One region of the Bacillus sp. FAU20 genome, then DNA from elsewhere that is predicted to be linked to it. Evidence: riboswitches for the same ligand, from Rfam matches in the RefSeq annotation. Region 1 holds a riboswitch; the other holds the start of a gene.
The links. Region 1 has a riboswitch for S-adenosylmethionine ahead of AC0OM3_RS17485 (YezD family protein). Riboswitches for the same ligand answer to the same signal wherever they lie in the genome.
Positions count from the first base shown of each region.

Region 2: linked by a shared signal. The riboswitch ahead of AC0OM3_RS25790 (methionine ABC transporter ATP-binding protein) and the one ahead of AC0OM3_RS17485 (YezD family protein) in region 1 are both predicted to bind S-adenosylmethionine.

Region 1 covers NZ_JBVYHY010000021.1:719,708-727,958, forward strand. The annotation lists gene AC0OM3_RS17465 (nitrite/sulfite reductase) at 1-930, opposite strand, end outside; gene cysC (adenylyl-sulfate kinase) at 942-1,535, opposite strand; gene sat (sulfate adenylyltransferase) at 1,548-2,684, opposite strand; gene AC0OM3_RS17480 (phosphoadenylyl-sulfate reductase) at 2,724-3,428, opposite strand; gene AC0OM3_RS17485 (YezD family protein) at 3,516-3,659, opposite strand; SAM riboswitch class I at 3,733-3,841, opposite strand; gene lysA (diaminopimelate decarboxylase) at 3,957-5,273, opposite strand; lysine riboswitch at 5,454-5,635, opposite strand; gene AC0OM3_RS17495 (DUF3888 domain-containing protein) at 5,725-6,120, opposite strand; gene AC0OM3_RS17500 (LTA synthase family protein) at 6,375-8,251, shown strand, end outside.
Region 2 covers NZ_JBVYHY010000027.1:5,279-13,529, reverse strand. The annotation lists gene AC0OM3_RS25815 (ArsA family ATPase) at 1-769, shown strand, start outside; gene AC0OM3_RS25810 (DUF3926 domain-containing protein) at 762-953, shown strand; gene AC0OM3_RS25805 (HXXEE domain-containing protein) at 1,016-1,480, shown strand; gene AC0OM3_RS25800 (MetQ/NlpA family ABC transporter substrate-binding protein) at 1,656-2,510, opposite strand; gene AC0OM3_RS25795 (methionine ABC transporter permease) at 2,532-3,197, opposite strand; gene AC0OM3_RS25790 (methionine ABC transporter ATP-binding protein) at 3,187-4,206, opposite strand; SAM riboswitch class I at 4,330-4,436, opposite strand; gene AC0OM3_RS25785 (cysteine hydrolase family protein) at 4,679-5,224, shown strand; gene pruA (L-glutamate gamma-semialdehyde dehydrogenase) at 5,496-7,043, opposite strand; gene AC0OM3_RS25775 (TSUP family transporter) at 7,197-7,967, opposite strand; gene AC0OM3_RS25770 (CamS family sex pheromone protein) at 8,064-8,251, opposite strand, start outside.

The DNA of each region.
Region 1 (8,251 bases):
ACCATAAAAATAGCCTGCATTCCATCCTTTGAGTGCACTTTCCCCTTTACTTTGTAAAGGCCCTGTATACTCTATTAGTTTCTCTTTAAATTTCTCTGCTCCCCAGTCCGCAACAAGAAATTTCAACCGAGCTAAATGACGTTTTTCACGATATCCAAAATCACGGAATATAGTAGCAATTGCAATCGCCACCGCCTTCACTTCTTCTGGTAAAACGAATACATCTAATTCATCAGCTAAATACGGTCGAGCTGATAATCCTCCACCTACTTTTATATGAAAACCAACTTTTTTCTCACCATCTATTTCTTTCGTTGCAGGCGTAAATGCAACACAGTTAATTTCTGCGTTTGCTGAATTATAAATATTAGAACTAATAGACATTTTAAATTTGCGTGGCAAGTTAGAAAACTCTTCATTATGTTGGAAGTAATCATATACTTCTTTTACAATATGCGTTGTATCGAATAGTTCATTTGCATCAATGCCAGCAAGCGGATTACCTGTAATATTCCGCGTTATATCACCACAAGCCCCCGCTGAAGATAACCCAACTCTTGCTAATCTTTTAAAAATATCTGGAATTTGCTGAATTTCTAACCAGTGAAACTGAATCGCCTGTCTCGTCGTAATATCTATTACATCACGTCCATAATCTTCAGCGATAGAAGCAAGTACTTCTGCCTGTGCATTTGTAATAATCCCCGACGGAATATTTACCCGCATCATAAAATAACCAGCTTCTTTCGGTCTTTGTAAATACAAGCCTGCCCATTTAAAGGCATCCCACTCTTCTTTCGGAATAGATTTGAAACCATTTTCCGCATAGTAAGGAATATCATTGAAAATTTCTAAGCCATCTTTTTCTAATTTATTTTTCTCGGTCTGATTTAATTTTTCATTGTTAGCCCATACTTTTTCATAACTCATTGTTTATCCCCCTATATAAAACTACGCTCTTGTAAGTACTTCACGATTTGTTCTGCACATTCTTCAATAGAATATTTGTGCGTTTCTACAATTAATTCCGCTTGCTCTGGCTCTTCATAAGGCGAATCAATACCTGTGAAATCCTTAATATCACCTTTCCTTGCCTTTTTATAAAGTCCTTTCGGATCACGTTTCTCACACTGTTCAATCGGACACTTCACAAAAATTTCAATAAATTCATCTGCCTCTAATAAATCTCTTACTTGTTTGCGGTCTACTCGAAATGGTGAAATAAATGCTGTAAGGACAACTGCTCCTTGATCTACAAATAACTTTGCCACTTCGCCAATACGTCTTATATTTTCCATGCGATCACTTTCAGAAAATCCTAAGTCTTTATTTAAACCGTGGCGAATGTTATCCCCATCCAGCACATAATTTCCAATATTCTTTTCAAAAAGTTTACGAGCGACCGCATTCGCTACTGTAGATTTACCCGAAGCTGATAAACCAGTAAACCAAATTACAAAACTATGATGTCCATTCTTCACTCTTCTCTCATCTTTTGAAACCGAAGCTGTGTGCCAAGTAATATTCGTATCCATCTCGTTCTCTCCCTATTCTGTTACTACTTCTTTTTTCAAACCTTTAATTAGCACTTCCACTACTTCTTTACGACTAAATGTACTTGGCGGAATCTCACCGTTTCTTAATAATTCTCTTACTTTCGTACCCGATAAAATAACATGATCTTCTTTTCCGTGCGGACATGTTTTCGTTGAAGCCATCGCTTCACATTTCGTGCAGTAAAAACTATGTTCAAAGAATAGTGGTGTAATTCCTAACTCTTCTATCGTAAAATTTGTGAAGATTTCTTGCGCTTCATACGTTCCGTAATAATCTCCTACTCCAGCATGATCACGCCCTACTATAAAGTGGGTACATCCAAAATTCTTTCTTACTAACGCATGAAATATCGCTTCCCTTGGTCCTGCGTAACGCATGGCAGCAGGAAATACACTTAAAAAGACACGATTTTTCGGATAATAGTTTTGAAGAAGTACTTCATAGCTTTCCATTCTTACATCAGCAGGAATATCATCCGATTTCGTTTCTCCGACGAGCGGATTTAAAAAGAGACCATCTACAATTTCAAGAGCAGATTTTTGAATATACTCATGGGCACGATGTACCGGGTTTCTCGTTTGAAATCCGACCACTGTTTTCCACCCACGTTTTTTAAATGCTTCCCTCGTTTCAATTGGGTCTAAATGATAAGAAGGAAATTGATTATTTTCAAAGCGTTTTGTTAGAATAATAGTTCCTCCAACGTAAACGTTTGGTCGTTCATATAATTTTTTCACTCCTGGATGAGCCTCATCCGTTGTTTTATATACAAGTAACGCTTCTTTTTCTTTATCTGGTACAAAAATATCTTCTATTTGAATGACACCGTATATATTTCCGTTGTTGACAAGCTTTACTTCCTCTCCAGTCTTCAGGCTTTCTGCGACTTTTTCTGTTACCGGTAATGTAATCGGTATACTCCACACACTACCATTTGCTAAACGAAGCGTTTCTACAACTGAATCATAATCTTCCTTCCCTAAAAAACCAGTAAGGGGGCTATATCCACCTATCGCCAATAGTTCTAAATCACTTAACGCAATATTGTCTAATTTAATTTCTTTTTCAATTTGTGATACGTCATATGTCTCATCTATACGGTTTACTAATTCGTTTACTATGCTCATTTTTCTATATCCTCTCTTAGCTTTATTTCAAGATTCATCTTATTGGTAATGAAGACCACATTCAGTTTTCACTTTTCCAGCCCATCTACCATCTCTTGAATCGCCACCATCCCCTACAGGTAACGTACATTTCTCACACCCAATACTTGGATAGCCAACATCATGCAACGGGTTATACGGCAAGCTATGTTTGTATACATATCGCCAAACTTCTTTCCACGTCCAATGAATGAGTGGACAAACTTTAATAGATTGAAAACGATGATCTTGATTTATAAACTTTGTATGCTTACGTGTTTCTGATTGTTCCCTTCTTAAGCCCGATATCCATGCTTTTTCCACGACTAATGATTTTTCTAAAGGTAAAATTTTTCTAATCTTACAACAAAGATTCGGATTGCTCTCCCACAGTTTTTCACCATGCAACTTCGCCTGTTCATCAAGTGTAAGTTCTGGCTGTTTTTCTATAATATTCAATGAAGGAAATCGTTCCCGCACTTTTTGAATTAATTCATACGTTTCTTGAAAATGAACATTTGTATCCAAAAATACAACTTTAGCAGATGGATTTACTTGGTTTATAATGTGCAGCAATACCATACCTTCCACCCCAAAGCTACATGCGTAGACAACCTCATCTTTATATTCTTTATAAGCCCAATTTAATACTGATAACGCGCCTTTTGTTTCATCTTCTTCCGAAAACGAAACAACATTTTCTTCCCACGTTTCATACGTCAACATGTTTTTTCCCCCTGTAAAAGCAAAAAGACGGTTTTAACCTAATGAAAATAGGTTAAAACCGCCTCTAGTTTTTCTAGTCAGCGCTTTTCACTTTAAACGTACTTTTTCACTTTTCTCTAACTGAATTACTTTTCCATCTTGCACAACAATTGTAATTGAACCATATTTCATATCAGCAAGCATCGCTTCAATCTTCTCGGATACTTCATCAAAATGTTCCCGTAAACTCACGCGAACAGCCCCCCCTTTTTATTCATAAAAAAAATCTTTCCCATTTCGAAAAGACTGTTCGGTAATATATTTTACCTTATCTTTCAAAATGGATCCCATTTTGCTGGATTTAGCACCTTGCTTTCTATAAGCAGGTTGCCGAGCTTCTTCGGGCCAGTTCCCTCCGCTTCTCTTGATAAGCTTTGTATTTGTATTTTATCACAATTCTGATTTTTTTCAATCCTAGTTTTCCGATATATTTTAATTATTTTATTTTATAAAAAAGGAATTGCCCATTCGAACAACTCCTTTTCCTATTTAGACAAGCTCTTTAATACGTATGCGATCGTTCCCAATAATATTTTCATATGTTTCGCGTTCCACAACTACTTGCGATGTTCCGCCTTTTGCAAAGACAACGGCTGGTCTTCGAATCCGATTGTAATTATTCGCCATCGAATACCCGTAGGCTCCTGTACAGGAAACTGCTAGTAAATCAGCAGAAGCGACTTTTGGTAAATGAATATCCCAAATCAACATATCTCCACTCTCACAGCATTTCCCAGCAATCGAAACGAGTTCCTCATTCTCATCATTCCCTCGATTCGCTAACATTGCTTCATAACGCGCACTATATAAAGCAGGTCTTAAATTATCTGTCATTCCACCATCGACTGATACATATTTCCGAATACCAGGAATATCTTTCACAGATCCAACTGTATAAATTGTTGTCCCAGCATCACCTACAATGCTACGGCCTGGTTCAATCCATATTTCTGGCAATGGATATTCACATACAGTAAATTGTTCTCTCACTGCACTTGTTACAGCTCGCACATATGTTTCAAGAGTTAATGGTGTATCCGACTCTGTGTAGCGTATTCCAAATCCCCCGCCTACATTTAGCACTTTTACTACATAGTTTGTTTGCTCTCTCACTTCTTCTAAAAATTGGCGAAGAACTTCAATTGCTCGAACAAAACCAGCTGTTTCAAATATTTGCGATCCGATATGTGAATGAATCCCTAGCACATTATAATTTGATTTTTGTAAAGCAAATCCAATTGCCTGCATCGCTTGACCGTTTGAAACGCCAAATCCAAATTTCGAATCATCTTGGCCTGTTGTAATATATTCATGTGTGTGCGCCTCTACTCCAGGCGTTACACGAATTAATATGTTCACAAATTTTCCATGTTGCATCGCTAAATCGTGTAAAACTTCTAATTCAAAGAAATTATCTACGACAAAACAACCAATATTCGCCTGAAGAGCCATCACTATCTCTTCTTCTGTTTTATTATTTCCATGAAAATGAATACGTGATGCTGGAAATCCTGCTTGGAGCGCAGTATATAATTCTCCCCCAGAAACAACGTCTAATGACATATTCTCTTCACGAGCTACTCGGCACATCTCCATGCACAAGAACGCCTTACTTGCATATGCTACTTGATAAGAGAAACCACTTTCTTTAAAAGCACGATGAAACGCTCGGCATTTTCCTCGAATAGACTCTTCATCGTATACATAAAGTGGTGTTCCGTATTGCTTTGCTAGCTGCGTCGTATCGCACCCTCCAATTTCTAAGTGTCCTTGCCCATTAATTCGGCTTGTGCCGTGTAAATACATTTAAATTCCTCCCTTATTTCCTCTAAAACTCATAACCCCAATCTTCTATTCATTGCAGCACGCTTTTAGATAGACAAAAAACGCGCGGAACAATGTTCACACGCGTTTCTTATTAGGAAAAATATATATTGAAAAAATAAACGAGTTGTTATCTCCTCAAAATAAGAAACCGCATCAACATCTCCAAATAGCTCTCCATAAAATAAATCTTATGACAGTACTACATTTATTCAATGCAGTCCCAATATATGAATAAGATGGTTATTCTTATATTTCGGCAATAGTCCCTTTCAACCTATGATCACAGATTCCATTAAATCTCCCATAGCTTACTCTTTCCTATCGCGGCCTCTACCTTTGAGAGTAGATGAGGTAAGTCTATTTAATTTTCAAACATCTAATTGTTGCTATTAACAATACCAAAGGACCATTTTATTTGTCAAACAATTTTTTATATTGTTTTTTTGCAGTTTAGTTTGGTATCGTTTGGTAAGCGCTTTACTGAAATCTTTGTCACTTCCCATTCGCCTTCTTCGTTATTAAATGTAATCGTTACCTTCTCAAATGGTGGAGCAATTTTCCCAGCAACACGTTCATACTTTGTAACTTCAATACTTGCTTGAAATAAATATGTACCGCTATACACTTTTTTCAAACTAATAATTTTAGGACATTGATAAGGTTTCAAACTTCCATATTGTTTTTCAATTGCTTTATTTATTTTTGGAAATAAAACAGAATAAAGTGCATCTTCCATAAGAGGTGGATCATATTGGGCTACCGACACACTCGGTGAAGTAAAAAGTACAACACTACTGCATGCTATAAAACATAATAATTTTCGCATTATAACCTCCGTATTATCACGCGATTCTTTCTGCGTACGATAATTATCATACATAGAAATTCTGTTTTATTGTCTCCCACCACTCTTTTTCTACTCGATTATTATAAAAAAGCCCACAACCTTCTTTTATTTTCGTATAATGATACTCATAGTATAATAATCATAATAACAAAGGACTGTTCGTATATATAAAATGAGTCGTTAAGCAAACTGACTCTCAAGAACTGTCATGCTTTTTAGGAGAGGAGTATATTATGCTACAACATCTGTTTCCAAAACTGCGATTTGCACTCGTTGCAGTCGTTTTACTATGGATTAAAACATATATTGTGTACAAGCTAGCATTTGATATTAAAATTGATAATTTCTTTGAAGAATTCATGCTTTTTATCAATCCACTAGCTGCGTTACTTTTATTTTTCGGCTTAGCTTTACTTGCATCTAAGCACCGAAACCGAATTATAATTGGAATCAGTTTTATACTGTCATTTATTTTATTTGGAAACGCAATGTTTTATGGGTTCTATAACGATTTCGTTACTTTCCCGGTTTTATTCCAAACAAACAATATGGCTGATTTAGGGACAAGTATAAAAGAACTCTTTACGTACAAAACATTACTTTTATTTGCAGATGCAATTATTTTAATGTTTATTTCGCGTAAATTCCCATCATTTGGCGACAAAACACCACTTTCCCGCTCAGAGAAGCGAACTTTCTTTAGCGGTGTAACAGCTTTATTAGCACTACAAATTGTTGTATCAGTTATTTATAAACCACAAATGTTCTCACGCTCATTTGACCGTCAAACTGTCGTGAAGAATTTAGGTTTATACACATATCATCTATTTGATATTACGCTTCAATCCAAGTCTTCAGCTGAGCGTGTATTTGCAAGTGGGGATGGGTTTTCTGAAATTAAAAACTATACAGACTCAAAAGACAAACAAGTTGATAAAAACTTATTTGGAGCTGCAAAAGGTAAAAATGTAATTTTAATTTCAATGGAATCTACACAAAGCTTTGTTATTAATAAAAAAATAAATGGAAAAGAAATTACACCATTTTTAAATGAATTTATTAAGGATAGTTTCTATTTCGATAACTTCTATCATCAAACTGGACAAGGTAAAACTTCTGATGCTGAATTTATCGTTGAAAACTCACTTTATCCGCTAGATCGTGGTTCTGTATTCTTTACTCATGCAACAAATGAATACACAGCGACACCAGAACAATTAAAGAAATACGGATATTCTTCTGCTGTCTTCCATTCAAATGATAAAACGTTTTGGAATCGGGATGTAATGTATCCTGCGCTTGGATATGATCGTTACTTTAATTTAAATGATTACGCAGGAACGGAGCAAATGTCTGTCGGTTGGGGATTAAAAGATAAAGAGTTCTTTGAACAATCTATTCCAAAGTTAAAATCTTTACCGCAACCGTTCTATACAAAATTTATTACATTAACAAATCATTTTCCGTTTCTTCTAAATCCGGAAGATCAATATGTTGATGAATTCAACTCGGAAAGTGGTGTTGTAAACCGCTACTTCCCAACTGTTCGTTACACAGATGAAGCTCTTAAATTATTTATTAAACAATTAAAAGAAGAAGGATTGTATGATAATTCCGTTATTGTCATCTATGGTGATCATTACGGTATTTCCGAAAACCATAACGCAGCTATTGCACAGTTCCTAGGAAAAGATACTATTACACCATTCGATTCTATGCAATTACAACGAGTCCCTCTTATTATTCATGTGCCTGGCCAAGAAGGAAAAGTTGTTTTTAAAGTATCCGGTCAAATTGATATTAAGCCAACGCTCTTTCATTTACTTGGTATTAAAACAAATAAATCCGTTGAATTTGGAACTGACTTATTTATTAAAGAGAAAGATCCGCTTATGGTAATGCGTGATGGTAGCTTTGTTTCTGAAGAGTATGTTTATACAAAAAATATGTGCTACAAAAGAAGTACAGGTGAAGAAGCTGACATGGCGCTATGTCAGCCGTATATTGAAAAAGCAAAAACAGAATTAAAACTCTCCGATAAATTAATTTATGGAGATTTGTTACGCTTCGATCCTAATAATCGATATAAAACCGGAACGATGACAACGAA
Region 2 (8,251 bases), on a different contig from region 1:
AACATTAGCAATGCTAAGCTTTCCAGACATGCTCGGCTGGTGGATGGAAAAATTATTTCCTATTAAAAGAAAAGTTTTAAAAGTCGTTCGTCCTGTAGCTCAACCACTCCTTGGTGTCCCTCTTCCAACCGACGATATTATGGACGAATTAACAAGTACACTTGAACAGCTCGGAGAAATGAGAGATATTTTATCAAATCGAGAAGTAACAAGTATCCGCATCGTTGTAAATCCTGAAAAAATGGTCATTAAGGAAGCCCAGCGCAGCTTTACTTATTTGAATTTATACGATTATAACGTAGATGCCATTATGATTAACCGCGTCATCCCTAACACTGTCACCGATCCTTATTTTCAGGCATGGAAAGATGCACAGAAGAAATATAAAACATTAATTCAAGATAGTTTTCAACCCCTTCCTATTTACGAAGCTCCAATGTTTGAACAAGAAGTTGTTGGTTTGTCTATGTTAGAACGTGTAGGAGATTCTTTATTTAAAACTGATCATTCCCCTACAGAAGTGAAATTTAACGGGCGCACTCAATATGTAAAAAAGGATGGCGATGAGTATATTTTCGTTCTGTCCATTCCCTTCTCAAACAAAAGTGAACTTTCCTTAAATCAAAAAGGTGATGAACTTATTATTCGAGCGGGTTCTGTTAAACGGAACATCACGTTACCAAAAACATTAACACACCTTTCTATTCAAGGAGCAAAATTTGATGAAGATGTACTAAATATTCGGTTTGGAGGTGTAGTCCATGCATGAGGAATTACTACGAAGGGTAATTCGTACAAAAGTAAAAGTCGGGATGCATATATTAGAAGAGCTACCTAATCCAATCCAGCAATCCGCTAAGCAAATATTAAATATTTTACAAGAGGAACTAGCTGCTTATTCGATAGAACGAGAGCATCATGAAGTTAATTTAAAAAATATCATAATTGATTAACTATCTCTGTATAGATGGCCTTTTTTTAGGCTTTCTATACTTTATTGGAGTGATGTAAATTGATGAAAAAACATTCCACTACTATACTCTGGATTATTCCCTTATTATTTTTCATTCATAACCTTGAAGAAGCTTTCCAAATGCCACAATACCTTGCTAATCAATTTTCAATCCGTCTTATAACTAGCCAACAATTTTTCATTGCCATTTCCGTATTAACAATCTTTGTATTACTTATCGTCTTTCTATATCAACTTAACTTCTTGTCTTCTATATGCTGGATTATTTTTATACAAGGGGCCATCTTCTTCAACTCTGTTCAACATATTATTTTGTTTTTCATTTATCGCTCCTATAACCCCGGCGTAATATCCGCATTTTTCATTACTCTCTTTTCTATTTTCTTTTTTTTATCAAAAAAACACTTAATTCATCAAAAGCAATTCGTAATTACACTCCTTTTCAGCTTATTTTCTTATCCCATTATAATTTGGATTACCTTACTACTCGCTAGCTGCTTTCAGTAATAAAAAAAGACCAGGAAAACTCCTGGTCTATTACTCTACTTAACAAACATTGGATTCTATATTATACAGAATTGGAAGGTACAGAATTATGGTTTGTTTTGTTTGTTAAGTAGATTATATGTTGAACGAACTAACAGCGGAGGGGTTCCTTCTGTTAGTCCATTAAACCCAATGATTATTTTACGATTTTTTCAAGCTCCTCAAGTGAAAGATCTACTGAAATGGAACCATCATTTGTTTCTTTCTTAATTGCATCTGTTACTTCTTTTGAATGGTATAATTCAATTACTTTTTTCAGTGTTGGATCATCTTTATCTTTCGTACGAGCTGCGAAAATATTAATATAAGGCTTCGCATTTTCATTCTTTGGATCTTCTAAGAAAATAGGATCCTTCGCTGGATCTAATCCAGCTTGACCAGCAACACCGTTATTAATAACTGATGCCGCTACATCTTTTAACACACGAGGTGTTTGCTGTGCGATAACCGGTGTAATTTTTAATTTCTTCGGATTTTCAGCAATACCACTTGGATCTCCAAATAGACCAAAGTCTTTTTTAAGCTTTAATAATCCAGCTGCATCAAGAAGTTTTAATGCCCGTGCTTGGTTCGTTGGATCGTTTGGAATTGCAATTTCTGAACCATCTGGGATTTCATTTGCTTTCTTATATTTTTCAGAGTATAAACCCATTGGCGCAATTTGCGTTGTACCAACAGCTGTAATATCTAACTTATGCTCTTTTTTAAATTGCTCTAAGAAAGCAATATGCTGGAATGAGTTTAGTTCAATATCTCCATCAGCTAGCGCCTTATTTGGCGTTGTGTAATCAGAGAACTCAACCAGTTTAATTTTAATTCCTTCTTTTTCAGCTTTCCTCTTCAAAATTTCCCAAGCGTCTCCATCCGTTCCAGTTACACCAACGCGAACTACTTTTTCTTTAGCTCCTGCCCCTATGTCTCCACTTGAACAGCCACTTAACGCTGAAACTCCTACAATCGCTGATAATGCAAATGCTAAAATTTTCTTCATTTTCTTTTACCCTCTTCCTTTTTATGATCTGCGTAAAAAGACTTTCGCAAAGTAGTTTCCTAAATTTTGAGCTACCTGTACAAGAATGATAAGTAAAACGACCGTTACGAACATAACTGATGTATCAAAACGTTGATAACCATATGTCATCGCTAAATCACCAAGACCGCCACCACCGACAAGCCCAGCAACTGCAGAAAATTCAATTAAACCAACTGTCATAAATGTAACCCCTAAGATCAATGGCGCTAACGCTTCTGGCACAAGAATTTCAAAAACAATTCTAATTGGCGAAGCCCCCATTGCTTGAGCTGCTTCAATGACTCCCTTTGGAACAGAAACAAGATTTGTTTCAACCATTCTAGCAATGCCGATTGATGCAACTAACGTCATTGGGAAGATTGCTGCTGCTGTTCCAATCGTCGTTCCGATAACACTTCTTGTTAGTGGGCTTAAAGCTACTAAAAAGATAATGAATGGAACCGGACGAATTGTATTAATAATGATATTAAGAATAGAAAAGACCCATTTATTTTCTAAAAAGTTTCCTTTTCTCGTTACATATAATAGTAAACCTAGGGGTATACCAAGAATTGTAGCGAATATAAGGGTTACAATTACCATTAAGAGGGTATCCCCCGTCGCATCTAGTATGCGCGGCCAAAATATACTCCAATCAACTCGCATGAGCTTCTACCTCCTTCAGCTGCACTTGCAGTCTTAGATGTTGTAATGCTTTTTGAATTTCCCTCTGCTCACCTTGCAACTCTACAAGAAGATTTCCAAATAGCACATTTTGAAGTTCAATAATATTTCCGTACAGTACATTTACATCGACGTTATAGTTTTTTGCGATATATGATAGTACCGGCTGTCCTGTCTCCTCACCAGTAAATGTTAGACGATAAATTTGACCACCATTTTGAATTTTCGCTAGAACACTTTCCGGTAAATGATCATTAATGACAGAACGTACAAAGTTTTGAGTCGTCTTTGTTTTTGGTTGCGTGAAAACATCAAACAGTTTTCCTTCTTCAATAACTTTTCCTTTCTCCATTACAGCTACACGGTGACAAATTTCTTTCACAACATGCATTTCATGTGTAATAAGAAGAATTGTTAAATTGTATTCTCTATTTACTTTCTTTAATAAGTTTAGAATTTCTGTCGTTGTTTCTGGATCTAAGGCTGATGTTGCCTCATCACATATAAGAATATCTGGCGATGTCGCAAGTGCTCTAGCAATGCCCACACGCTGCTTTTGTCCACCTGATAGCTGCTCTGGGTAATAGTTTGCTTTATCTTCTAACCCTACAAACTTCAGCAGTTCATTTACTCTTTCTTTTATCTCATTCTTTGGTACTTTCGCTAACTTTAATGGATAAGCAATATTTCCAAATACTGTTCTTGAATTAAATAAATTAAAACTTTGAAAAATCATTCCAATTCTTTGTCTCAGTTTACGTAATTCTTTCGTGGATAATGATGTAATATCTTTATCATCTATTGAAATCGTTCCTGCCGTCGGTCTCTCTAACATATTTACTAAGCGTAATAACGTACTCTTTCCAGCGCCACTAAAACCAATAATGCCAAAAATTTCGCCTTTCTCAACTGATAATGTTACATCCTCCACCGCATGAACAGATTGCCCAGCTGATTCATACACTTTACTTACATTGTTAAAAGAGATCATTTTTTCCCCTCCTATATGCTGTAAAAACTTGAAGCAGAGCTTTCGAGGTAAAATAAAAAGTGCCCTCCTTCTTATCAACCATAAAGATAAGAAGGAGAGCACTTATATGTACTCGTTCACATCTTCTCATCTTCCAAGCCTTTATATGGCTTGCTGGAGTTAGCACGGTATTAAAAAAACCCGTTGCTGAGGTATCGTAGGGCCAGTCCCTCCACCTCTCTGGATAAGAATGTATCGATTTAATTGTCGTTTAATTAATTCTCATTATAGAACTCAGAATAATAAGAGTCAATACATTTTTTAGAAAAATATTAATTATTCCTTTATTAAAATTTTCAGATGAAAATTCATGAGAAAATAGTAACTTTCAAGGTTATTTAAAATTCTTTTTCCTCATATTTTTAAACAGGAGAATCCTCTCTACGAATTGAATAAATTTATTTGAATATGAAACTCGGAGGAAGATAAATATATGAAAACAGCTCTTTTACTCGTCGATATTCAAAACGATTATTTTCCAAATGGAAAGATGGAATTGCGTAATCCAGTAGAAGCAAGCGAATATGCTAATCAGTTATTACAACACTTTAGAACAAACAACGAACCTATTTTTCATATCCAACACGTAGCTATAAAAGATGACGCTACTTTTTTCCTACCTAATACAGAAGGTGTACATATTCACGAAAGCGTACGTCCACTTAGAGAAGAAACAGTTATAGTCAAACATTATCCAAATAGCTTCCGAGAAACTAATCTTCTAGAGCAATTAAAACGTTTAGATATTGAACATGTCGTTGTATGCGGGATGATGACTCATATGTGTATTGATGCTACAGTAAGGGCTGCATTCGATTTTGACTTTCAATGTACCGTTATACATGATGCTTGTGCTACAAAAGACCTTTCTTTTAAGAACGCTACTATACCAGCTGTTTATATTCACAATACAATTTTAGCTAGTTTAAATGGTGTATATGCAAATGTAATAAGCACGAAAGAATTTTTAGCTACATAAAAAAAACACTCCTTTCAGTGAGCAAAACCGAAAGGAGTGTTCCTTGTCGAACCATAGATTTTCTTTCAAATTGTATTATACAGGAAATTCTCAAAATGAATACTAAAAAAAATGACTAATAAGTCAACTTTTCTCATCATTTTATTTCTGTTCACATGTTTATCCCGCTATTAATAGGTTTTAGCTCATTCCTTTCGAACGATAGTAATATATAGGATTTCAATTTTAAAAGGAGCTCTTCACATTCTGTGAAGAGCTCCTCTACTATTTCTTATAAAGTTTCAGAAGTAGTTTTTGCTTGCATGTGAAGTGCTAAGTAATCAGGTCCACCAGCTTTAGAGTCTGTACCAGACATGTTAAAGCCACCGAATGGTTGGTATCCTACGATTGCACCAGTACATCCACGGTTGAAGTATAAGTTACCTACGTGGAAGTCTTCACGTGCTTTTTCAATATGGTCACGGTTGTTAGAGATAACTGCTCCTGTTAAACCGTATTCTGTATTATTTGCAATTGCAAGTGCATGATCGAAGTCTTTCGCTTTACAGAATGCTACTACTGGTCCGAAGATTTCTTCTTTCATTAAGCGAGCATCTTCTGCAACGTCGGCAACGATTGTTGGTTGGATGAACCAGCCTTTAGAATCGTCTCCTTCGCCACCTGCTAAGATTCTACCTTCTTCTTTACCAATTGCAACATAGCTCATTACTTTATCGAATGCAGCTTGGTCATTAACAGGACCCATGTTTGTACCTAATACTGCTGGGTTAGCAACTGTTAATTCTTTTGTTAATTCAACAGCACGATTTAATACGTGATCGTATACATCTTCATGGATTACTGCACGAGAACATGCAGAACATTTTTGTCCTGAGAATCCGAATGCTGATGCAACGATAGACTTAGCTGCTAATTCAAGATCTGCTTCTTTATCAACAACGATTGTATCTTTACCGCCCATTTCAGCGATAACGCGTTTTAACCAAATTTGTCCTGGGTTTACTTTCGCTGCACGCTCATAGATACGGATACCTACATCACGAGATCCCGTGAAGCTTACGAAACGTGTACGAGGATGATCTACTAAGTAGTCACCAACTTCAGAACCGTTACCTGGAACGAAGTTTACTACGCCAGCTGGTAATCCAGCTTCTTCCAATACTTCCATAAATTTCGCTGCTACTACAGGAGTTGTACTAGCTGGTTTTAGTAATACTGTGTTACCAGAAACTAAAGCAGCTGTTGTCATACCTGCCATAATTGCGAATGGGAAGTTCCAAGGAGAAATGATAACACCTACTCCTAATGGAATGTAAGAGAAACGATTATATTCAATTGGACGGCTTTCTACTGGAATACCGTCTTTTAATTTTAACATTTGACGACCATAATATTCCATAAAGTCGATTGCTTCTGCTGTATCAGCATCTGCCTCATTCCATGGCTTACCTGCTTCTTTTACAAGAATAGCAGAGAATTCATGTTTTCTGCGACGAACGATTGCTGCAGCACGGAATAAAATGTCTGCACGCATTTCTGGCTTTGATTTTCTCCAAGTTTGGAATGTTTCATCCGCTACTTGCATTGCTTTTTCAGCTAACTCACGGCTTGCTTTTGAAACACGACCAACAAGTTCCTCTTTATTTGCAGGGTTTACAGAAACAATTTTGTCTTCTGTAGTGATTTTTTCTCCCCCAATAATTAATGGATAGTCTTGTCCAAGATAAGATTCTACTTTCTTTAAACCTTCTTCAAACGCTAATTTGTTAGCCTCCACTGAAAAATCTGTAAATGGCTCATGTTTGTATGCTACTACCATTCTTTTTAGCCTCCCCTTAGAAAAACGTTTACATTTTACAACATTATTCTACACGATAATTTAGATTTATTCAAATATTCCTAGACTTATATTTTAAAAATTAATAAATTTTTAAAATATAATAAAAAAAGAGATCCATACATGGGTATGAATCTACAAAATATGAGTATATTCCAAAACATTTTTTCCAATCAATAATATGGTAACTAATAAAAATAAAGTCCTCACATATCCAACACCTTTTTGAACCGCAAACTTCGATCCAAAATAAGCACCTAAGATCATTGATAATCCCATGATAATACCGTATTCAAAATGAATTATGTCTAAAAATAAAAAAGTAATTAAAGATACAATATTACTAACAAAATTCAAAAGTTTTCCAGATGCTGCTGCTTGAATAAAATCCAAGCCAATTAATAAAAATGCAAAAATTAAAAACGACCCTGTCCCTGATCCAAAAAATCCATCATAAAATCCTATCATTAAAATAACAAAGAAAAATATTAATGTTTTTCTTTGCGTCATCTTCTTATAGGTAGACACACTTCCCCAATTCTTTTTTGCAATAATATAAATAGCAATAAATACCAACATTACAAGTACTATTGGGCGTAAAATATCCGATGGAATAAATTTTACTACTAAAGCGCCTGCCACAGCTCCAACAATAGTTAACGGGATTAACTTTCCTACAATTTTAAAATCAACTTTTCCTGATCGAATGAAATACATCGCACTCGTAAATGTCCCCATTGTTGCCGCTAATTTATTCGTTGCAATTGCCGAAGCTGGCGATAGGCCAACAAACATAAGTGCAGGAAGCGAAATTAACCCTCCTCCTCCAACAACGGAATCAATAAAAGCTGCTAAAAAACCGAATGCAATTAATAAAATAATGACTTGAAAACTTAATTCGTCCATGAGCTTTACCCCTTCCCCCTATTTTTTACAACATTTTAAATTATAACAAAATTACATAAGAAAAAAAGCTGTTCCATAGAGGAACAGCCTTCATATTTAATCTAAAATTTTCACAAGTGGTTCATCTTTTTTTGCTTCACGTATAATAATAGCTTCTGGGCGTTCTACAGATTTAATCGTTACTTGTACTTTCATATAATTCGGGAAGTATTCCATAACAAGCCCTGCCACATATTGTGTAAAACCAACTATTTCAGCTTTTCCATTAAACTGGACAGGAATAT